DNA from 3 places in the Exiguobacterium sp. UBA6309 genome. Region 3 is predicted to be linked to each of the others. Evidence: predicted binding sites of a transcription regulator. Region 3 holds the regulator's gene; each other region holds the start of a gene.
The links. The regulator Rex, encoded in region 3, represses fermentation and respiration genes when NADH is low (regulators of the CRP and FNR family bind a similar motif). The targets are predictions, from matches to a motif close to TTGTGAAATATTTCACAA.
Positions count from the first base shown of each region.

Region 1: the regulator Rex is predicted to act here: its motif matches at 3,754-3,771, upstream of B3M90_RS04410 (cytochrome ubiquinol oxidase subunit I).
Region 2: the regulator Rex is predicted to act here: its motif matches at 3,573-3,590, upstream of adhE (bifunctional acetaldehyde-CoA/alcohol dehydrogenase).

Region 1 is NZ_DJTL01000017.1:18,168-26,254, forward strand. Features, by position in the region: gene B3M90_RS04390 (FAD-dependent oxidoreductase) at 1-1,138, shown strand, start outside; gene B3M90_RS04395 (disulfide bond formation protein B) at 1,208-1,603, opposite strand; gene B3M90_RS04400 (LysR family transcriptional regulator) at 1,669-2,559, shown strand; gene B3M90_RS04405 (N-acetyldiaminopimelate deacetylase) at 2,543-3,655, shown strand; gene B3M90_RS04410 (cytochrome ubiquinol oxidase subunit I) at 3,890-5,287, shown strand; gene B3M90_RS04415 (cytochrome d ubiquinol oxidase subunit II) at 5,300-6,322, shown strand; gene B3M90_RS04420 (potassium channel family protein) at 6,427-7,095, shown strand; gene B3M90_RS04425 (Cof-type HAD-IIB family hydrolase) at 7,133-7,909, opposite strand; gene B3M90_RS04430 (DNA-dependent RNA polymerase subunit epsilon) at 8,083-8,087, shown strand, end outside.
Region 2 is NZ_DJTL01000005.1:148,807-156,893, forward strand. Features, by position in the region: gene B3M90_RS00895 (hypothetical protein) at 1-376, opposite strand, end outside; gene B3M90_RS00900 (DedA family protein) at 436-1,029, opposite strand; gene B3M90_RS00905 (Na+/H+ antiporter family protein) at 1,154-2,473, opposite strand; gene B3M90_RS00910 (beta-class carbonic anhydrase) at 2,788-3,339, opposite strand; gene adhE (bifunctional acetaldehyde-CoA/alcohol dehydrogenase) at 3,676-6,270, shown strand; gene B3M90_RS00920 (hypothetical protein) at 6,463-7,863, shown strand.
Region 3 is NZ_DJTL01000037.1:51,384-59,470, reverse strand. Features, by position in the region: gene B3M90_RS13150 (ATP-binding cassette domain-containing protein) at 1-996, opposite strand, end outside; gene B3M90_RS13145 (redox-sensing transcriptional repressor Rex) at 1,164-1,823, shown strand; gene B3M90_RS13140 (twin-arginine translocase TatA/TatE family subunit) at 1,823-2,020, shown strand; gene tatC (twin-arginine translocase subunit TatC) at 2,028-2,807, shown strand; tRNA gene B3M90_RS13130 (tRNA-Ala) at 2,912-2,987, shown strand; gene B3M90_RS13125 (S8 family serine peptidase) at 3,210-6,956, shown strand; gene B3M90_RS13120 (hypothetical protein) at 7,084-7,242, shown strand; gene B3M90_RS13115 (hypothetical protein) at 7,363-7,815, shown strand; gene B3M90_RS13110 (hypothetical protein) at 7,829-8,087, shown strand, end outside.

The sequences.
Region 1 (8,087 bases), on a different contig from region 3:
CTTTACATTTAATTACGGTGCCCATGCGATTTATGGACGCGATCAATCAATTCTTCGCAAATTAACGAAACAACTCGGTATCGAAGTGACGTGGCTTGATTTTTCAGCGCGTCGTGCGAAATATGAATTTTCAGGTCATTTGACGGCTGTTCCTGCGAATGCCTGGGGACTACTGAAAACAGAAGTCATCGAAGGAACGAACAAAGTACGTTTTACATGGGAGATTATTAAAACGATTTTACGAGTCGAACGAGGGAATCCGCAACAATCCATCGGGCAATGGTTAAAAACAGAACGCGTCGATGAACAAGTGGCACAGTTGATGCTTGATTTGGCATCAACGAATTTTTTTACGGCAGAACCAGAAAAAATTCCATCAGATGTCTATTTCGAGTATTATCAAAAGCTTTTTCGGACGCGAAAGCCTGTCTCATACATCGAAGGGGGTTGGCAAGGGTTAGTACAGGAATTGGAACGGATCATCCTAGAGAACCGCGGAGAGATCTTGAAAAAAACAAAAATAACAGCAGTCGAATTGACTACGACAGGATTCTTGGTACGTGATCGAAAAAAACAAGAATGGAATGTGGAACGGATCATCTTTGCCGTACCACCACGTGAAATCTTAAAAATGGCGACTCCAACGACGATCCAAAAATTCGTGACACCGCATGCGAGTCATGAACCCGTCGAAGTTTTCGTGTATGATCTCGGACTTCAGCCTTATATCCAAACACCGTATTCATACATCTACGACCGTTCGCATCGAGCGTTCATCACGGATTTATCGCATTATGATGCAAGCCTCGCACCAAAGGATGGTCAAGTCCTTCAAGCAATCGCTTATCTTGAACACGATCGACTTGAGGATCCTGATTATATCGGACATGTTCGAAAGGGAATCGAACAGATGCTTGACGTTCATTTCACAGACTGGAGAGAACGTATCGTTGCAGAACGAACGATTAAACGAGCAGTCGTACAAGAAATCAAATGGAAAATGGGGCAAGGTCCTCTTGCGACTCAAATTCCGGGACATGCAGGTGTCGCTTTCGTCGGAGACTGGTGTGAAGGGACGGGACAACTCTCAGAGCTTGCGTTCTCAAGCGCCGTAAGTGTTTTCAATCGATGGACGTGATGTAAAATGACGAAAGAAGGAGAAGCCGAATTGACTTCTCCTTCTTTGTATTGACCAAAGATTCATATCTTACGCTTCATTGTTCGAACGTGCTGGATAGAACGCCAGAATTAATAGTAATGTAAAGGCAATGAGACTCATCATCGGAATCGTCAAGAAACCGAAATAGTTGACCCATTTGATGAGACAGCCACTCGAACATAACGCTTCGCCATCGGGTAAACGCTCAAGGATGACATGGTACAAGGCGACACCAAAGCCGGCAAGCACATATAGGCGTACAAAGAGTGGATCGATCGTTTTCGACCGGAATAAGGAAATAAGTAAATAAAAGGCTGTCGTATACATGAATAGTCGTTGCCACCAACAGAGAGGGCAAGGGATGAATCCACGAATTTCACTAAAATAGAGACTGCCAAGCGTTGCAATCGTTGAGATGATGAACATAAAATGATAGCGTGTCATATGTATCGTCCTTTCTAACGTGTTAAACTAATGCCATCTTATATCATGAGGAGTCGAATCTCACATTGCAAGTGTCGGAAATGGAAATGTTGATCACTTTATCGGAAGAATTGAATATGAGGCGAGCTGCTGAACGATTATTCGTTTCACAACCTGCGCTTAGTCAACGTCTTGTTGCGATTGAGAGACGCTGGGGAACCAAACTATTCATTCGTTCATCGCGTGGCTTAAGCATCACACCGCAAGGAGAAAAAGTGATTGGTCTCGCAAAAGAGATGAATCGGAAGGAACTGGAACTAAAAAGTGAATTGACAGCAGAAGAGGGAGCCGTGTATGGAACACTTCGAATTGCTGTCGCCTCCATCATGGGGCAATATTGGCTTCCCCGTGTCTTAAAACGATTCGTCGAGCGTTATCCGCATGTGCGTGTCCAGTTGGTCACCGGATGGTCAAGTGAGATGATGCGTCATATGTTAGAGGAACACTTTCATATCGGGATCATTCGTGGAAACCCGGACTGGAAAGGTGTTAAAGAGCGCCTTTTTTCAGACCCGCTCTATCTAGTTGATAGTGAGTTGACGTCGATTGAACAATTGCGTGTGACGGATCGCCCGTTCATCCAGTTCAAAAGTGATTCGACGTACTATCAAGAAATTTTAGAGTGGTGGCAAGATCGGTTCGCAAGTCCCCCATCTCGGACACTGGTCGTCGACCAAATCGAGACATGCAAACAGATGGCGTTACATGGCATCGGTTTTGCGATCTTACCTGAGTCGACGATTCAGCAATCGAATGAAGTCATGCAGCTTCCGTTGAAGACATCATCCGGAAAAGTACTGAAGCGAGATACTTGGATCTTGTCCACGGAGTCGATGCTTGAATTAAAACAAGTCCAAGCTTTTTGGGACATCGTAAAAGAAGAAGGAGGAAGTCAGTCAGATGGAATACGCCATTGAAATGCGGCGCGCGCTTCATAAAATACCGGAACCCGGGTTCAAGGAATTTAAGACGCAAGCTTTTATATTGGAACAAATTCGTGCATATCCGCCAGATCGTGTCACATATGACACGTTCGAAACGGGTGTTTTCGTTCGAGTGAAAGGATTGACTGGAAACCGAACGATCGGGTATCGCGCAGATATTGATGGGTTACCGATTGAAGAAGCGACAGGGCTTCCGTATTGCTCAGAACACCCAGGGTTCATGCATGCATGTGGTCATGACATGCATGCCTCGATTGCTTTAGGGTTGATGAAACGGATCGTTGAACTACCAGTCATGGATGATGTCGTCTTTTTATTCCAACCGGCAGAAGAAGGACCGGGCGGGGCGGAGCCGATGATTAAAAGTCCGTTATTTGAAAAATATCGTCCGAGTGAGATGTATGGTCTTCACGTTGCACCGGAATATCCAGTCGGTACGATTGCTAGTCGTCCAGGCGTACTGTTCGCGAGTGCTCGAGAAGTTCATATCACGATCTATGGTCAAAGTGGTCATGCGGCTTTTCCTCATTTGACGATTGATACAGTTGTTGCGCAAGCTGCCTTGATCATGCAATTGCAAACGATCGTCAGTCGATCCATTAATCCGATGAATTGTAGTGTCATCACGATTGGGAAAGTGGATGCAGGTATTCGTGAGAATGTCATTGCCGGTAGAGCGGTTCTTGACGGAACGATGCGTGCGCTAAACGGCGAAGACATGGAAAAACTCGAACGTCGTGTCCGTGACATCATTCGAGGAATCGAAGCTTCGTTTGGTGTTAAAATCGATCTGCAATTCGGTAATCGCTATTATGAAGTCGTCAACGACCGGCAAATCGTGGATAAATTCTCATCATTCGTAAAGATGAATGCCAACTATATCGAATGTGACGCGGCGATGACAGGGGAAGATTTTGGTTTCATGCTGAAAGAGATCCCAGGGATGATGTTCTGGCTCGGCGTCGATAATCCGACATCTGGTTTGCATCAACCAACATTAAACCCGGATGAATCAGCCATTTCTTTTGTCATTGATTTACTTGACCATTATTTCCGAGAGTATGTTTAAAAGTTTTTATGAAATAATAAAGGATATAAAGCTTTCCCTTTCGAATTCAGGAATGGGAAAGTTTTTAATATATGTAGGAATAAGAGTTTTCGAACATTTTGTGAAAAAAATCACGTGTATATGTGAACAATTTGTTACATCAAACATTATAAACAGACACAAAGGGTTATGTTCTCTATGATACGGTTATAGACCATATAGAGAAGTATGTTTTAGGAAGAGGGGGCTAAATACATGTTCAATGATCCCGTAGTGCTCAGTCGATTGTTGACAGGGCTCACACTAGCGTTTCATATTATTTTCGCGACGATTGGTGTCGGAGTACCGCTCATGGTACTGGCAGCTGAATTCATAGGTCTGAAACGCAAAGATCCAGATTATATCTTATTAGCAAGACGGTGGACGCGTGGATACGTCGTTACCGTAGCGGTCGGTGTCGTAACAGGGACGGCAATCGGCTTGCAACTATCATTACTTTGGCCGTCACTCATGCAAGTAGCGGGTCAAACAATTGCTCTGCCACTATTTATGGAGACGTTCGCGTTCTTCTTTGAAGCGATTTTCCTTGGTATTTACTTGTATACGTGGGACCGGTTCAAAAATCCGTGGTTGCACTGGTTGATTGGGATTCCAGTCGTCATTGGTGCGACAGCATCAGCGTTCTTCATCACGACAGTCAACTCCTTCATGAACTCACCAGAAGGATTTAAGATCGTCAATGGTACGTTGACGCAAATCGAACCATTAAAAGCAATGTTTAATACAGCGACACCGACGAAGGCGACACACGTCATCGTTTCAGCTTACTTGACTGTTGCCTTTATCTTGGCAGCAATCGCGGCGTTCCATTTGCTTCGCAAAAAGACACTCTCAGCAGCAGAGACGGCATATCATAAGAAAGCTCTTCGTCTCACTGTCATGGCTGGTCTGATTTTCGCGTTCTCGACAGCACTTGTCGGTGACTTCTCAGGGAAATATTTAGCGAAATACCAGCCAGAAAAACTAGCAGCTGCGGAATGGCATTTTGATACGACAAATGAAGCAGAATTGATTTTTGGTGGGATACTTGATCAGCAAGAAGACGGCAGTTATGAAATCAAAGGAGCCGTCAAAATCCCATATGCGCTCTCAATTCTTGCAGGTGGGGCTCCGAATACGGAAGTCATCGGTTTAAACGAATTCGCAAAAGAAGATCAAGCACCACTGATCGTCCACTATTTCTTTGATATCATGGTATCGATTGGGATGTACTTGACTGCTATCTCTGCTTTGTTCATCTTGGCATTCCGATTGAAAAAATTGAATCCATATAATAAGTGGATTTTACGAGGGGTGTTCATCGGTGGTCCGTTAGCGATGATTTCAATCGAAGCGGGATGGATGTACGCTGAGATTGGTCGTCAACCTTGGACGCTTTACGGTATCATGCGAACAGCGGACGCGGCGACGACTTCAACAGCGGTTGGTCCGATGCTCATTTTATTCAGTGCATTGTACTTGTTGCTTGGCACGATTTGTACGGTCGTCTTATTACGGATGTTTAAGAAAAACACGGTTGGAAAAGAACTTCAAGAACTTGCTGAAAACCACCATGCACGCGGTGAAGCAATGTTCGTGGATGATAACAAGTAAGGAGGGAACGATTTGGACGTTCAAACACTAGGGATCACGGTCCTTTGGACTTTCCTGTACGGATATCTCATCGTTGCCTCAATTGACTTCGGTGCTGGATTTTACGCCTTTTATTCAAAATATACGAAGCGGGATCATCTGACGAATCGATTGATTCTTCGTTACCTCTCTCCTGTTTGGGAGGTAACGAATGTCTTCTTCGTATTCTTCTTCGTAGGACTAGTTGGGTTCTTCCCAGACTCCGCTTACTATTTCGGTACGGCACTACTCGTACCAGCGTCAATTGTTCTTGTCTTGATTGCGATTCGTGGTAGTTTTTATGCGTTCGCCAATTATGGATCAAATGACAGCATGTTCTACACATTTTTATATGGAGCGACAGGGTTGCTGATTCCTGCTGCGATGTCGACGACATTGACGATCAGTCAAGGTGGTTTCATCCGCAAAACGAATGATACAGTTGAGTTTTTAGGAACGAAATTATTTTCGAACTTTTACTCGTGGACGGTCGTAGCGCTCGCTATCGTATCTGTCTTATACATCAGCGCGATGTTCCTCTTATTCTACGCGGATAAAGCGAAAGATGAGGGAGCTACGCCGCTTATTCGGAAATGGGCACTCTTCTGGAGTGGACCAACAATCCTCGTCTGTGCGCTCGTCTTCTTTGGACTGAAGAACCAAGCAGCATGGCATTATGAAAATATCCTAAACGGCAACTGGTGGTGGTTCGCTGCTAGTTTCTTATTTTTCCTCATTGCCGTGACACTCGTCTATATGAAGAAAAACTATGGCATCGCGTTCGTCGCGGTCATGCTACAATATGCAGTCGCGTGGTTTGGTTACGGATATACACACTTGCCGTATATCTTGTATCCATATATCGATATCAACAAAGCAGTCGTAAACGAAACGATGGCTTCCGCACTCGTCGTCGTTTTCATCTTCGGACTTTTACTCTTAATTCCGGCGTTGTATTTGATTTTACGGCTCTTCTTGTTCGATAACGATTATGTACGTGGAAAATCATCAAAATAATGAATGGATAAACGCCTCTGCGATTCGCAGAGGCGTTTATAGTATTTTTAAATTGAATCGGGTACACTACTAAGGAAGAGCGATTGTGAAGGAGAGTTGTGAAAATGAATGGAGAGTTTGCAGTAATCGGACTAGGGCGTTTTGGTGGCTCGATTGTCCGCGAATTATCGAAAAACGGCTATGATGTCTTGGCAATTGATTCCGATGAGGAACGTGTCAACGAATTCATGGGGATTGCGACACATTCTGTCATTGCCGATACGACCGATGAGAACGTTTTAAAAAGTTTGGGGATTCGAAACTTTGATCATGTCATCGTCGCTATTGGGGAGAACATTCAAGCGTCTATCTTGACGACGTTGATCTTAAAAGAGCTTGGTGTACAATCGATCACCGTCAAAGCAACGAATGATTACCATGAAAAAGTATTGCGAAAAATCGGAGCGGATTTCATCGTTCACCCTGAGCGGGATATGGGGGTTCGGATTGCGAACGGATTGATGAGTTCGAATATCCTTGATTACTTAGACTTATCACAAGAATTTTCAATCGTTGAGATTAAAGTCAGTGATCAGATGGCAAAACAAACCTTAATTGATCTCGACTTACGAAGTAAATATGGAGCAAACGTTGTCGCCATCAAACGGGGTGAAAATGTCATGATCTCCTTGCAGGCAGATGAAGTCATTGAAAAAGGCGATTATCTCGTCGTCATTGGTGAGAATGAAGATCTTGATCGCTTAGAACGCGCGATTCATAAAGTAAAGAATTAAAAAAAGCTGAGGCATGCCTCAGCTTTACATCTATCTATTAGATGAGTTGGAATTCTTTAAGTCCATGTGCGATACCGTCTTCAAGAATAGGTTTCGTGACATAATCGGCAGCGGCTTTTGTTTCCGGAAGTCCGTTGCCCATTGCAATACCAGTCCCGACATAGCGTAGCATTTCAAGGTCATTGAGAGCATCTCCAAAAGCAAAGGTATCCTCGCGGCGAATGTTTGTCAATTTCAAGAACTGTTTGATGCCTTCTGCTTTCGAGGAACCGACGTTGATGACATCCATCGCATGGGGATGCCAGCGAATGAAATCAAAAGCATCGTAACGTTTGATGTAATCTGTTTCTTCTTCTGCCGTACAGTAGACAAGCGTTTGGAACACATCGTGAGACAAGAAGGCTTCTTCATCGTGAAGCGGTAACGGCATGTCGAGATCACCGAGCGAATCAACGACATGAAAATCATTTGATTTCGTTGTAAAACCTTTTGTTTCGCCAAGATAGACAAGCGTATGTCCGTTTTCCTTTGCTTGTTGCGTCAAATGTGTCAGATCGACTTTAGGTTGTGGACGTTTGTAGATGATTTCGTTTTGATGAACCACAATTTGCCCGTTGTAACCGATGATCGTATCAATGTTGAGCAACTCACGAATCCCAGATAACATTGCGGGACCGCGTCCAGTCGCGAGTGCTACATACACACCGTTTTCTTGAAGTTGACGAATTGCCTGTTTTGTTGATTCCGGAACGAAATGACCATCATGCAATAAGGTTCCGTCGATATCGAAAAAGACGACTTTCTGATTTGCCATGGTTTCACCTTCTCTTTTTAATTGGTCGAAATGACCTGTTCATGTGAAAGTATAGCATAACCAAAAGCGTGTTGCCGGAAGGGAACATGCGGAATAAGGATGAAAAATAGTCCATGTATCGTGTATACTGTACTAAGGACAAAAAACAATGTACTGATAAGGAGTTGCTAGACATGAT
Region 2 (8,087 bases), on a different contig from region 3:
TTTGCATATTTTGAATCCCGTCGTCTAAACAAAAGCTATTCAGTAACTGACCTTGAGGATCGTAGATAAAGGCGTTTGGCAACCATGTGCCGTCGATATCATCATCACAACGAGAAGCGACGAGTAACAGCCGTCCGTCTGGAAAACGATCAACGAGGGAAAAGTCGATGTCGTTTCTTTCGACGATCGTCGTCTTTCGCCAGTCATCCTTCAGTTGATGAATGGAGAGGATCTGTGTTTCACGAAATTCATCAATCGATTCTTCAACGATTAAAATATGTCCGTCGACAGTGATGCCAGTTGCGACCGGGCTTCCAGAACGATAGGATGCGGTCAAACGACGTAGCGGGAAATGGGCGAGCGGGTATGTGAGCATGGCACGACCTCCTGTCTGTTGTAAAAAGCAGTCCGTCGACAGACAGACTGCTTAATGAGTTAAACCGACCGTTGACGGCGTTTATAGAAGAAATAGACGATAATTAAGGCGACGGCAGCAATCAAAACACCATTCGTATATGGTGCAGCGACTTCCTTGATCGAGCGCCAGTTCGTTCCGAGTGTTTCTCCAAGATAGAGGAACAAGATTGACCATGGAATGATGGCAAGAACCGTGTAGAGCGAAAACTTCGTTTGATCCATTTTCGCAAGACCAGCTGGAATCGAGATGGCATGGCGGACGACAGGAATGAAGCGAGCTCCGAAGATGACACCTTGACCGTATTTCAAGAACCAGCGTTCAGCTAAATCCAGATGATGTTCAGAGATCAGGACATACTTTCCGTACTTCAAGATCAATGGACGACCGCCATAGCGAGCAAACCAATATAAGAACAATTGCGACAACAATCCGCCAATGACGGCGGCGACGACAGCGAGTGGCCAGCTAATCGTTCCTTGAGAAATCATGAATCCGCCGTATGAGAGAACGATTTCGCTCGGTATGATTTCAATCATCAACCCGAGGGCGATACCGAAATATCCGAGATCGGCAAGTGAAAGTAAAATCTGGTTGACGATTTGAGATAACACGAAAGACAACTCCTTTGTAATCAGTACATTCCTTTATTTTAGAGAACCGAAGATCAAATGAAAAGGAAAAAAACGGAGACAATTAAAAAGACGGATCCACCATGATAGCGAATCCGTCTTGTTTTTATAACACGACCGCAGCAATCGTACCGAAGATGAGCAACGGAATATTGTAGTGCAAGAACGTCGGAATGACGGTTTCTCGCATATGATCGTGCTGACCATCGGCATTCAAACCACTCGTAGGTCCAAGCGTCGAGTCTGACGCGGGGCTACCAGCGTCACCAAGAGCACCTGCTGTCCCGATGATCGCAACCGTCGCTTCTAAGCTGAAGCCATACTGGATGCAAAGTGGAACGAAGATCGCAGCGATGATTGGAACAGTTGAGAAACTTGATCCAATGCCCATCGTGACGAGAAGACCGATCAAGAGCATGACGAACGCGGCAACAAGTTGGGAGTCGCCCATCAATGCTTTTGAGTTCTCAACGAGCGGTTCGATATCACCCGTCTCACGCAAGACATTCGAGAATCCGTTCGCTGAGATCATGACAAAACCGATGAATGACATCATCCGCATACCACGCGTGATGACGTCATCTGCTTCACTGAATCGAACGAGACGAAGCAACAAGAAGAGGATGAGTCCCGTCGATGCAGCAAGAATCATTGATTCCGTCTGCAGTTGAACGATCAGTGTCGCGATGACGACGATACCACTTAGAACAAGTTTCGATTTCGTAATGACCGGGATTTCATAGTCGTCCGGGGCGATATCACGAATTTCATACGTCCGCTCTTTCCGGTACGTATACAGACCGATCAAGAGACCGACGACCATTCCGAGTGCTGGAATCGCCATTGCTTCGATGACAGAAACTCCCGTCGTATCAAGACCATTAGCTTTCAGGTTTTTCAGTAAAATCTGATTCAGATAGATGTCTCCGAATCCGATCGGTAAGAACATGTACGGTGTGACGAGACCGAATGTCATGATGATCGCAATTCGACGTCGGTCCATCTTCAACTGAGAAAAAAGACCAAGAAGCGGCGGAATGATGATCGGAATGAAGGCGATGTGAATCGGTAGAGCATTTTGTGAACTGATCGCGAGTAACAGAATCGCGAACAAGATGAATCCTTTTAACTTCTTGACTGATGCGGCACTTGCGTTACCTCGTGAACGTGCGATCAATGCGTGAGCGAGAGCATCCGGTAAGCCCGTTTTCGAGAGGGCGACGGCAAACGCACCAAGCATCGCGTAACTAAGAGCGATTTCGGCTCCGTCGCCAAGACCACCCGCGAACGCTTCGGTTGTTTTCGTTAAATCAAGACCGCCGACGAGACCGCCGGCGAACGCACTGATGACCATCGCGAGCACGATGTGGACGCGGAAGATCGCTAAGATGAATAGTAAAAAGACGGCAAACAATACGGCGTTAATCATTCGGTAAAACCACACTTTCTTTTGTTATCGCTGCACTATACTAAAGTATCTTACAGCCATGTTGAAACACTGTCAAGGATAAAAGTCTGACCTCGTATTAAATGACTTCACGATAGGCTTTCTAGCTTTGTATAAAAGTCTTATTTTTTAATACCTGGAAGCATGAAGGGAAAAGCATATAGATCACTGAAAATGGCTTACACAAAAAAATGTGCCATCCTTCTCCATTACGAGAAAATGGCACATCATCTTTAATTTAAGACGGAGTAGAATATCCCGAATCTATTTGAGTTTCTTCTATAAGAGAGCAATCAGCAATCGACGACGTCGAGTTTACCGGTCCCTGGGTCGATGACGAGTCCATGGACATTCGTACCAGGTGGCAGTAATGGGTGGTTCTTCACGAGGCTGACGGAGTGGGCGACACTCTCCTGAACTGACGTAAAGCCACGTAACCATTGGTTCAAATCAACACCTGATACTTCAAGCGTGTGAAGAATCTGTTGGTCGATACCTCGATCCTTCATTTCGCTGATCATGTGTTTAGGATCAATCGTGCTCATGCCGCAATCGTGGTGACCGATGACAACGACTTCTTCAGCGCCAAGGGCATACAACGCGACGAGAATCGAGCGCATGACGGAACCGAATGGGTGCGATAGGATAGCACCGGCATTTTTGATGATCTTCGCATCCCCGTTTTTTAGGCCGAGTGCGTGTGGAAGAAGTTCTGTTAGGCGGGCATCCATACATGTCAGGATGACGACCTTTTTATCCGGGAACTTATCCGAGACGAACTGCTCATACTGTTTTTCGGCGACGAATCGCTCGTTGAAGGCTAGCATTTCCTGTACAACTGACATTGAAGTGTCCTCCTTTAGTGGTAGCTCTTAATATGTACCCCATATCAGAATACAAGATGATGAAACGGCTATCAAGTCAGGAAAACGCAAGGTGTGACAAATCGCACACATCCATGTACATGAAGCAAAACGATGAAAAAGGAGAATCCGCAATAGATGTAAACGTTACCAAGGATGTGAGGGAATTCACAGGATGGTCATGCACAAAACAGGAAAAAGGAGTTATGATTGATTTGTGAAGGAAAGCACAAACTATTGAAAAACAGCTTGGCATTCCTGACATAATGGTTGGCAAATCAAACTCAGATTCGTTCCACGACAGGGAGGAAACCACTCATGGCTGTGAAAGAAAAAACAAAATCGACGGCAACGCCGGTCGAACAAGCAATTGGACAAATCGTTGAAAAAGGACAACGTGCATTACAGGAGTTATTGACATTCGATCAAGAAAAAATCGATACGATCGTCCGTGATATGGCACTTGCCGGACTTGAACGGCACGTCGAACTTGCTCGTCTCGCAACAGAAGAGACAGGTCGCGGTGTCTTTGAAGATAAGATGATTAAAAATATATTTGCGACAGAATACATCTACAACAGTCTACGTCATGAAAAAACGGTCGGGATTTTAGAAGAAGATGTACAAAACGGCATCACGTATATCGCTGAACCGGTCGGTGTCGTCTGTGGTGTCACACCAGTCACGAACCCGACATCGACGACGATGTTCAAAGCATTGATTGCGATCAAGACCCGCAACCCGATCGTCTTCGCGTTCCACCCGTCGGCACAACGGTGTTCCGTCGAAGCGGCGAAAACACTCCGCGACGCAGCCATCAAAGCAGGGGCACCGAAAGACTGCATTCAATGGGTCGAAGAACCATCACTTGAAGCAACGAAAGTCTTGATGAACCACGAAAACATCGCCATGGTCCTTGCGACAGGTGGAGCAGGAATGGTCAAATCAGCATATTCAACAGGTAAGCCGGCACTCGGTGTTGGACCAGGGAACGTTCCTTGCTACATTGAACAATCTGCAAAAGTCAAACGGGCAGTCAGCGATCTCGTTCTCTCAAAAACGTTTGATAACGGGATGATTTGTGCGTCTGAGCAAGCCGTCATCGTTGACCAAGAAATATATGCAACGGTCCGTGCAGAAATGGAAGCACTCGGTTGTTACTTCTGTACACCGGAAGAAAAACAACGCCTCGAATCACTCGTAATCAAAACCGATACATGTGCCGTCAACGCGGATATCGTCGGGAAACCTGCGACATGGATTGCAGAAAAAGCTGGGATCGATGTTCCGGAAACGACGGTCATGCTCGTCGCGGAACTCGAGCACGTTGGAGCAGCAGAACCACTGTCTCATGAAAAACTCAGTCCCGTACTCGGTGCGTACCGCGTTGCATCCACCGAAGAAGCGTTTTCGATTGCTGAACAGATGCTTGAAATCGGGGGTCTCGGTCATACCGCCGTCATTCATACGACGAACGATGATTTGATGACAGCGTTCGGACTCCGCATGAAAGCCTGCCGGATTCTCGTCAACAGTCCATCTGCTCATGGCGGAATCGGTGATCTTTATAACGAGTTGACACCATCACTAACACTCGGTTGCGGCTCATACGGGAAAAACTCTGTTTCTGAAAACGTGACTGCGAAACATTTACTCAACGTCAAAAAGGTGGCGAGACGACGCGTGAACATGCAATGGTTCAAGGTACCAGAAAAAATCTACTTCGAAAAGAACTCCGTTCAGTACCTCCGGTCAATGACTGACGTCTCACGCGTCATGATTGTCACCGATCCAACGATGGTACAGTTCGGTTATGCCGATAAAGTGATTCAAAACTTGCCACAGTCCGTCAGTTACCGAATCTTCGACCAAGTCGAACCAGATCCATCGGTGACGACTGTTCAGACAGGTGCCCAAGCCATGCGTGACTTCAAACCCGACTTGATCATCGCTCTTGGTGGTGGGTCAGCGATGGATGCTGCAAAAGGAATGTGGCTCTTCTATGAACAGCCGAACGAAACGTTCTCAAACTTGCGTCAAAAATTCCTGGATATCCGTAAGCGTGCCTACAAATTCCCGACACTCGGTCGTCAAGCGAAGTTCGTCGCGATTCCGACGACATCGGGTACGGGTTCAGAAGTGACACCGTTCACCGTCATCACGGATAAAGAGAAAAACGTCAAATACCCGATTGCTGACTATGCCTTGACACCCGACGTCGCGATCGTTGATCCGGAATTCGTCATGACTGTACCGGCTTCGATTACTGCTGATACCGGAATGGATGTCTTGACACACGCAACAGAAGCATACGTATCGGTCCTTGCGAACGACTACACGGATGGACTGGCACTTAAAGCAATCAAGATGATCTTTGACTACTTGCCACGAGCGTACGAGAACGGATCTGACGCAGAAGCTCGGGAAAAAGTGCACAATGCGTCAACGATGGCAGGGATGGCTTTCGCGAACGCCTTCCTCGGAATCAACCACTCGATCGCGCACAAAATCGGTGGGGAATTCCACACACCACACGGACGGACGAACGCGATCCTGATGCCACACGTCATTCGTTATAATGCGTCACGCCCAACGAAACTGGCAGCATTCCCAAAATACGAATCATTCGTCGCCGATGAACGGTATGCCGACATCGCACGTTACCTCGGTCTTCCGGCAGCAACGACAGAACAAGGGGTCGAATCACTTATTCAAGCCGTTGCTGATCTTGGACAACGTCTCAACATCAAGATGTCATTCAAGGCACAAGGCATTCAAAAAGCAGACTTCGAGGCAAAACTCGAAAAGATGGCAGTCGATGCCTTCGAAGATCAATGTACGACAGCGAATCCGAAGATGCCGCTTGTCGCTGAGTTACGGACGATCATGGAACAAGCATACGAAGGCATCTAAATAGAGAAAAAAATACTATGGCAAAAGATCGTTCAACCGGCTTCTCACTCTGAGAGGTCGGTTTTTATTTTGGAAATCAGTGGAGACAGTCAGAGAAAAAGTGGGATATAATGGCTGTTGAATGAATTTGATGTTTTTGGTTTCGTTGTAGCAGGAATATTCAAACATCAGACATAAAAAGGAGGAAATGGGATGGAGTCAAGGCAAGAAAGGAAACAACGACGGTTTTCCGTCTGGGACGTCCTGTATGGCGTCCTCATCGGTCTCATCTTTTTCGGTGTCATCTACGGTGTGATGGCATTTTTGACTTCACAAATCACCTCATCCTCAGACTATCAGGATCTCGTGAAGCAGATGCAACAGGCGGATATCACATGGGAAGAGACAGACATCACTGTTTCGTTGATGCTTTTGTTCGTCGGTGGGCTGTCGATCACGATGCCGAGCGCAGTCCGAGAAGGGATCATCAATCAGGTGCTGGATGCAAGTTCTGCCGGCGACGTCTTATCGTTGTTTGGGATTGACTTAAGACAAGTCCTCGCGCCATTGACGTTCGATGTCTCTTACGGCACGTTGCTTTATTCTGTTTTTGGTATCGGATTGATCGTCCTGTTATTTTTAGTGTTACGGATTAAGGCAAGTCGGCTTGGGTGGACGATTCGATCGGTCAGTTTCTTTTTAACGGTCGGCATCATCTGGTTTGTTCTTGCCGGACGCGGAAACAGTGTCCCATTCCTTGCGTTACAAGACGGCTATGCGATGAGCGGGATCTTACCACTTCTCGTCGTCAGTCTGCTTGGTTGGATGGCGTTTTTCCCGCAAAAGTTATCCGGTCTGACAGCTGCCGGACGTGCCAGCTTGCTGATTTTGATGTTCGCGAGTACGCTCCAACTTGTCTTTACGGTGCAGGACGAAGCGGAGTATGACGGTGATTCCTCACTACGAACGGCATTGACCGTTGCGAGTCTGAACGCCGGAAGTGGAGGGATGTATGACTGGATTCATGGTGGACAAGTCGTGTATCAAGCAGACGTCCTTGGAGCGAATGCGGAAATCCCGGTCTCGATGCTAAACGGGGAGACTTCAACGGAACAGCTCAATGACTCGATTCAGAAAGTTGTCGATGGGATTGATACGAATCGGGTGACGGAACAATTGCTGACGTTAATCGGTGGAGAACGTCCTGATTTATCAGCGACACAATTGAAGCTTGATCCTGTTGATTTCGGTGTCGCACGACAGACGATCCAAGCAATTGATGCTGAATCGGCCGGAACGACGGCACCAAACATCTCAAGTGAGAGTGCGTATTGGGTGTTGTTACTCGTGACATTTGTGATTTACTTCGTCTGTAGTATCCGGAGTTTCAAGTCGATCATCGACCCATTCATTTTTGCGATCGCGATCGGTGTCATCAGCTTCATCGTCAGTCAAGCTTCATATGTTCAGTTCGCGATGAAGTGGCGGAGTGACGTCTTATTCGAGTTCGCTCAACAGACGGCAGGATGGACGGTGCTTTTCGCAACAGGACTTGCGTTACTTGGTGGAATTCTTGGTTATGTCGTCCGGCGGAAGCCCGACAAAACGGTTTAAGAGACGTGGAGTGATGAAGCTCTTCCACTAGGAGATCTGCCATGAATGGAGACGACGAACGTTATTGTCATTCTCGCTTTCCACAGGCGGGAGGTAAGCCGCGGTATCCTAAACTACGTTTCGTCTACCGGGTCTCACCTGACCCTGACGAAAGCGAAAAACGTGCTTTCTTTTCCTGTAGGAGTTGAGAATGAACAATTACGTTCTACATCAATTATAAACGA
Region 3 (8,087 bases):
TTGAAGAACGTCATTCCCGCTCTGTTTTTCGATTGGGAAGGAGAGGACCGTACTGCGTTCATCTCCATCTGGTCGGTCGAGCCGGTCGACCTTCTCGAGCCGTTTTCGAACGCTTTGAGCACGCTTTGTCGTTGTCGCCCGAGCGATGTTTCGTTGAATGAAATCCTGCATCTTCGCGATTTCTTCTTGCTGCTGTTCGAACTGTTTCATTTCTTGATCGTACAATGCCGCTTTTTGCTCGAGGTACTTCGTATAGTTCCCAGTGAACTTACGACAGACATTACGAGAGAGCTCATAGACGACATTGACGACTTGATCGAGGAAGTACCGATCGTGCGAGACGATCAGAACGGCACCACGATAACCACCGAGGTAACTTTCAAGCCAAGCGAGCGTATCGATATCCAGATGGTTCGTCGGTTCATCGAGAATGAGAAGCTCTGGTGCTTGCAGGAGCATCTTCGCTAAGGCGAGCCGTGTCCGTTGACCTCCGGACAATGTCTGGATCCGGCGTGAGTAATCGTCTGGATAAAAGCGCATGCCGTGCAGGACGGAGCGAATATTCGCTTCGAACTGATAACCACCTGCTTCTGAGAAGTCATGTTGTGCTTGATCGTACGTCTTCAGAAGTCGATCGTAAGCGACCGGGTCGTTCAAGATGTGCTCCATGCCCATCTCGATTTCCATCCGGCGCAGTGTCCGTTCTTGTTCTTGCAGATGTTCAAAGACGGTCAGCATCTCGTTCCAGATCGTCTCATTCGATTCGAGACCACTGTCTTGCGCGAGATAGCCGATTTTGACATCTTTACCTTTCATGATATCGCCCGAGTCATGACTGAGTTCACCAGCGATGATTTTGAGCAAGGTTGATTTACCGGCACCATTTCGACCGACGAGCGCAATTCGGTCGCGCTCTTGTACTTCCAATTTGATATTTTCTAAAATCGGCTCGACGCCGAATGATTTCGAGAGTTGGTTGACTTGTAAGAGTATCATTTCCATCCATCCTTCCACCCTTTAGTCTATCACGAACAAAAGCGCGAGGTCCTGCGGAATATATTATTTGTGACTCTATGTGAAGTGGTTTACAATCAAGGAGAGTAGAAAGCTTTTTGCAAAGATTTGGGTGCCACGATGGATGTGGCCGAAGGGGGAACTGCAGGATGAATGGATCAGACACAAAAATTCCACAAGCGACAGCAAAACGGTTGCCGCTATATTATCGCTTCATCCAAAGTTTATACAATTCAGGCAAGCTCCGCGTCTCTTCTGCTGAGTTAAGCGAGGCGGTGAAGGTTGATTCAGCAACGATTCGTCGCGATTTTTCCTACTTTGGGGCACTAGGGAAGAAGGGGTATGGATATAACGTTCAACATCTCTTAACGTTTTTCCGGAAAACCTTGAATCAAGATGAGGTGACGAATGTTGCCTTGATTGGGGTCGGTCATCTCGGAACAGCGTTTGCAAATTATAACTTTTTAAAGAATAATAGTACTCGGATAGTCGTTGCGTTTGATGCGGACGAAGAGAAGGTCGGAACAACGACGCATGACGTTCCAATCTATCATGTTTCGGACATGAAAGAACAAATCGAAGCGAATCAGGTCGATGTCGCCATCTTGACGGTTCCATCCCAGTTCGCACAGTCAGTAGCGGATGAGTTAGTCGAGTATGGTGTGACAGGCATTCTGAACTTCACGCCTGCACGGTTGAACGTGCCAGCGAGCGTTCGGGTTCATCACATCGATTTATCGATCGAGTTGCAGTCGTTAGTTTATTTCATGAAGCATTATTCGCAATCAGCTGAAGGAGTGAAATCATAATGGAAAACCTTATCCCGCTCACGTTAGGTATCGGACCTGCGAGTATCGGATTAATTGCTGTCGTCGCGTTGATCATCTTCGGACCGAAGAAGTTGCCGGAATTCGGTCGTGCTGCCGGTCAAACATTGAAAGAGTTCAAGAATGCCACGAACGGCATCATGGACGACGATAAAAAGGACGAACCGAAAGAGAAGTGATTGAATCATGACGGTTGATCAAGAACAAAGCATGACGTCGCACCTAGACGAACTGCGTAAGCGGATTGTCTGGTCGCTCCTCATCGTCGTCGTCCTGTTCGCTGTCGCATTTCCGCTCGTTCGACCGCTCGTCCGTTTTCTGCAAGCGGACTTAAAAGAGCTCGGTATCGGATTAAATGCCTTCAACGTCGCCGATCCTTTAATGTTGTATTTGAATCTTGCGTTCATCATCGCGCTGATTTTAGCGTCACCGTTCTGGATGTATCAACTGTGGGCATTCGTCCGACCAGGGCTTTATGAAAAGGAACAAAAAGCAACACTGACGTATATTCCAGTCATCTTCTTTCTATTTTTGGCTGGTGTAGCCTTCTCGTATTTCTGGTTGCTTCCCTTCTTGCTCGAAGTCTCAACGGATCTCGGGAAAGAATTGGGGATCGAGCAAGTCATCGGGGTCGAAAACTACTTCAGTTTCTTGATCCGGTTGACGATGCCGTTTGGTCTTCTCTTCCAATTGCCGGTCGTGACGATGTTCCTGACACGCCTTGGTCTTGTGACGCCATATTTCATGCGAAAGAATCGAAAATATGCGTATTTCGCGCTGTTCGTCGTTGCGGCATTGATCGCACCGCCGGACGTGACGTCACACTTGATGATCTCAGTGCCGTTGTTCGTTCTCTATGAAATCAGTATCTTGATTTCCGCGCGGACGTATAAAAAGGTCTTGATCCTCGAGCAACAGGCAGAGCTTGAACGACAGGCGGATTTGATGCGTGAATTGAATAAATGAATCGTGAATTCCTTCCAGCCATTTCGGGAGGAATTCTTTTTTATGAAAGCGTTATGTTTATATTGATAAAGCAGTTAGCGATGCGTATACTAAAGATAATTCATGGGGGCTTAGCTCAGCTGGGAGAGCGTTTGGCTGGCAGCCAAAAGGTCGTCGGTTCGATCCCGATAGTCTCCACCAAGTTCATACGTTCAACTCCTCGAGTGCTCGAGGAGTTTTTTTATGTTCCCAGTTAAATTCCTTCCAAATATAAAATGTCACCAAAAAGAAAAAAATTAAAAAAATAGACAAATATAAATTGTTTATTTCCATTAACTTCATTAAACTAAAAATACAGAATTTTCGTTAAACTGTTTTATTAGTATTACTACTATGGTTTTACAGAAAAGGGGAAACGAACGCATGAAGAAGAAGATTGCACTTATGGCAGCCGTCTTAATGACGTCTTCCAATCTAGTCAGTGCGCAAGGTGCACTGTCCTCGCAAGACAAAGCGACGGGTCAAAAACCGCAGGCGCTCTCACTGAAGAAATCGGGACAAGAAAAGAACTACAAACAATCGGATAAAGTCCGAGTCGTCATCGAGATGGAACAAAAACCGGCGATTCAAATCGCCCAATCTCAAAACAAGCGGTATAGCACATTGAGCAATGCCGAAAAGGAATCGATCAAGGATCGACTCGTCAGCGTCCAAAAATCAGTCAAGTCAGCTATCGCTAAAAAGGCGATTCCTGTTACATATAAAGAAAGCTTCACAACCGTCATCAATGGATTCAGTGGTGAAGTGAAGTTCGGTGACATCGAAGATATCAAACAACTCGAAGGAGTCAAAAGTGTACATATCGCGCACGAATATGCGCGCCCAACCGTCGATAAAGGTGCCAAGCCAGACATGCTGTACAGCAAGGACATGGTCAATGCGAAGGAAACGTGGCAGGACTATGGCTTTAAAGGGGAAGGAACCGTCGTCGCGGTCATCGATACGGGGATTGATCCATCGCACAAAGACATGGTCTTGAGTCCAGAGACAAAGGTGGATTTAACCTCTTCGAAGGTCGATAGTGCGAAAGAAACAAAAGGTTTAAAAGGAAAGTATTTCACGGAAAAAGTACCGTACGGCTATAACTATGCCGATCACGACAGCGAAATCCGTGACTTAGGTGCGGGGGCATCGATGCACGGGATGCACGTCGCAGGTACGGTCGGAGCAAACGGCGATGAAGCAAACGGTGGTATCAAAGGGGTCGCGCCGGAAACACAGCTCCTCGCGATGAAAGTCTTCGGAAACGATCCAGGAATGCCATCGACATTCAGCGATATCTACATTAAAGCGATCGATGATGCGATTGCACTCGGAGCCGATGTCATCAACATGAGTCTCGGTTCGACGGCATCGTTCGTCAATTCAGATGCTCCAGAACAACGCGCAATCGTCAACGCGATGAACAACGGTATCTTGTGTGCGATCTCTGCTGGTAACTCGGCGTTTGCAGGTCATGGTGCGGGTAATCCATATACAGCAAACCCGGATATCGGTGTCGTTGGTGCACCAGGATTGACGAGCCAGGCGCTCCAAGTCGCGTCACTCGAAAATACGAAATTGACGCTTGAAGGCATGGCGCTGACGATCGACGGTCAGGATGCCGGTTATTTGGCATACCAAAAACAAGATTCGCCGAATCCGATTGCCGTCTTCGATAAAGAGAAGAAGGATGTCGTGTATGTCGGTGACGGTCAAGCTTCGAACTATGAAGGTAAAGACGTCAAAGGGAAAGTCGTCTTCGTCGTGCGTAACGGTGGTTTCAACTACGGTATGATCCAAGCAGAAGCTGAGAAGCAAGGGGCAGCAGGTGTCATCGTCCGCGGTCGAGTCGATCACGGGGATTACGTCAGCATGGCGCTCAACAATCCGACGATTCCACTCGTCACGCTTAGCATCGCGGACGGGAATGATCTCGAAGCAAAAGCAAAAGAAGGCAAGGCAATCGCAGTGACATTTGACGGAAAAGCGGTCTCAACCGATAACCCGGTCGCAGGACAAATGTCTGACTTCACGTCATGGGGTGTCACGCCAAGCCTTGACTTCAAGCCAGAAATCACGGCACCAGGTGGGAAAATCTATTCGACGCTTAATGATAACGAGTATGGCGTCATGAGCGGTACATCGATGGCAGCACCACACGTCGCTGGTGGAACAGCACTCGTCATGCAACGGATTGCGAAGGACTTCAAAGTCACTGGTGCAACACGCGTTAAACTCGCCAAAAACATCTTGATGAATACATCGCGTCCGCAACTCGATCAAGGAAAATACAACGCAGAACTGAAAACAGGCAACTTCTACTCCCCACGTCGTGAGGGAGCTGGACTGATGGATCTTCGTGCTGCGATGAAGACACCAGTCGTCATCACAGAGACAAAGTCAGGTGAAGGCAAGGCATCCTTGAAGGAAGTCGGCGAGAAGTTCACATTCACGCTTGATTTAAAAAACTACAGCAATGAAAAAGTGACGTATAAGCTAGCGGGAACGGTTCAATCAGATCTCGGTGCACAAGGATCGAACTTCCTTGAAGCAAATGGAATCTTCAAAAAAGGAACGATTGGTACGGTAGATGCCAACATAGGCACATACCCGATCTCATTTGCAGTCGGCTCGAAGAAAGCGAGTTCAGTCTCGATTAATCCGAAGAGCTCAACGAAAGTCAGCGTGTCAGTCGATTTGAAGAACACGACTGACTGGGCGAACGAGCTTCCGCTTGAACAAGTCTTTAAAAACGGCTACTTCGTCGAAGGATTCGTCCGTCTGATCGATACGAAGAGCAAAAATCCAGAACTGACAGTTCCTTATGTTGGATTCAAAGGAAAATGGGATCAAGCTCCGATTTTAGATGCACCATTGTACGATAAAAACAACACGTTCTACGGATTGACAGGTCTAGCGACTGAAGTGAAGGACGATTTCGAATTCCTTGGTACGAATGCCGCTGGAAAAGTTGTCGCGAACAAAGTCTCGTTCTCACCGAACAACGACGGTAGCGCAGATGAAGCTTTCCCGATCATCTCGTTCCTTCGAAATGCGAAAAAAGTCGAGTATTCGATTCTTGACCGGAATAAAACAACACTTCAGAAGCTTGATATGCAAACGGACGTCGTCAAGAACTACTATGATAGCGGTTCAGAGAACGGCTACACACCAGTCACAAGCGCTGCTTGGGACGGAACGATCAACGGGAAACCGGTCAAAGATGGTCTTTACTACTACAAAGTCAAATCGGTGATCGATTATCCGAACGCAAAATGGCAGACGAATCTCTTCCCAGTCTATGTCGATACGAAAAAGCCAGCAGCGACTGTGAAATGGAATGCTGCGAAATCAACACTTTCATGGACAGCAGGCGACCAAGGAACAGGAGTTGCGTCATACGATATCCTCGTCAATGGAAAGAGTGTCTTAAAGCAACCACTTGCCGCAACAGAAAAAGCGTACACGTTGACGGATCTGCCGGAGCGCGCGAAGATTGCCTTCGTCGTCAAAGACTATGCTGGAAACAGTGTGAAAAAAGACGTCAACACGACAGGCGTTGATAAAGCCGTACCAAATGTTCAAATCGATACACCGGTCGCTCTTGGTCTTGCAACATCAAAAGTCATCAACATCGCGGGTCATGTCTCTGATGAGTCAGGTATCAAATCGTTCAAGATCAACGGAAAAACTGTTAAACTGCGTTTCGATGCAGCCCAACAAAACTATGCGTTCAGCCATGACGTGACGTACACGACGGATGGCGTCAAGTCATTCAAGGTCGAAGCATACGATGGAAAAGGGAATCGTGTGGCGTTCAACCGTCAAGTCATCATCGACACAGAATTACCAACGATTCGTGTCACAGCACCAAAAACCGTCTCAAGTAAAACAAAAACAGCTGAGATGAAGATCGTACTTCGCGATAACTACAGCGAATTACGCTTCGACTTCAATGGTAGCGCGGAATACCGCCGGACGTTCAAAGAACCGTACGTCATGAAAGCCTTCAAAAAGACGATCACGAAAAAAGTGACGCTCAAAAAAGGAAAAAACACGTACAACTTGAAACTGAAGGATCTGGGTGGACACGTCGTTACGAAAACAGTCGTCATCACGAAAAAATAAGGTAACAATGAACAAGCCAGGCGGAAATCCGTCTGGCTTTTCGTTGTGTGTCGAAGCGCCTTGAAGGGTTTATGAGACGAGTGGAGCGGGAAATTTAAGAGCAGAAACAATTAGAGGGGGAACAACCATGAATCCGTTTACGACATTAATCGCCTTCATCGTGGGGTGTCTCGTCTTATATCTCGGTATCCGTGACAAAAACGGCTGGCTGATCGGTGTCGCATTGATACCGCTCGCGATCGTTGCCTATAGTGTCATCTATCTGATCATCCAGGTCAGTGCATAGTCTCTAATGAAAGATGTCTTGTCCGAAGCGACAAGACATCTTTTTTTCAAAAAATCATACTAGATATGAAACCGATGCAGTAAAATGTAAGTATATGACAGTATAAAGAGGTGGGAGATCATGGAACACGTACATACACAAACGAAAGCATTAGCGACGTTATACGAAGAGATGCACCAAAAGACACAGACCGGCATGTGGGTCATGCTTGCGGCATTCTTAGCGCTCAGTAACACACTCGAGAAACCAATCTACGCGATGATCGTCCCGTTATTGTATTTTGGCTACGACATGTTCGTACAACGCAAGCGGTTCGCGCTTGTTGCGGAATATACATCAGAGACTTCTGCAAGACGGCTTTATCACGTGCATGTGTTGATCGGGATCTTACAATACGGAGCACTCGCTGGTCTGATCGTTTGGGCAGTCGATCGCCCGAATACATCTTTCTTGATCGGTCTCGTCATCGTCGTCATTCCGTTCTACTGGATCTGCCGAAAAACGTTAGAGTTCGTCTCACGAAAGATCGATCCAACATATGTGACGGAAAAAGAAATTCATCAAGCTCGCTAAAGGAGAAGGTACTATGCAAACGGCTCGTGAAGAACGCCTACAAAAACTTGCCCTCGCGTATCGGGATGTCGAATGGCTCGGCACACGCTGGTATTGGAACGTGTTTCTATTCATAACAGTCGGTGTTTTGATTGAGTGGACGGATCTCCCGATTTTGATTTTGACGATTCCAGCCGTTTTTCTCGGATCCGATTTTCGCTACCAACTAAAAAAACGAAAAATTTTAGACGGCTATCTCTCAAACGCACAGGTTCGTCGGCAATTTTTACTTC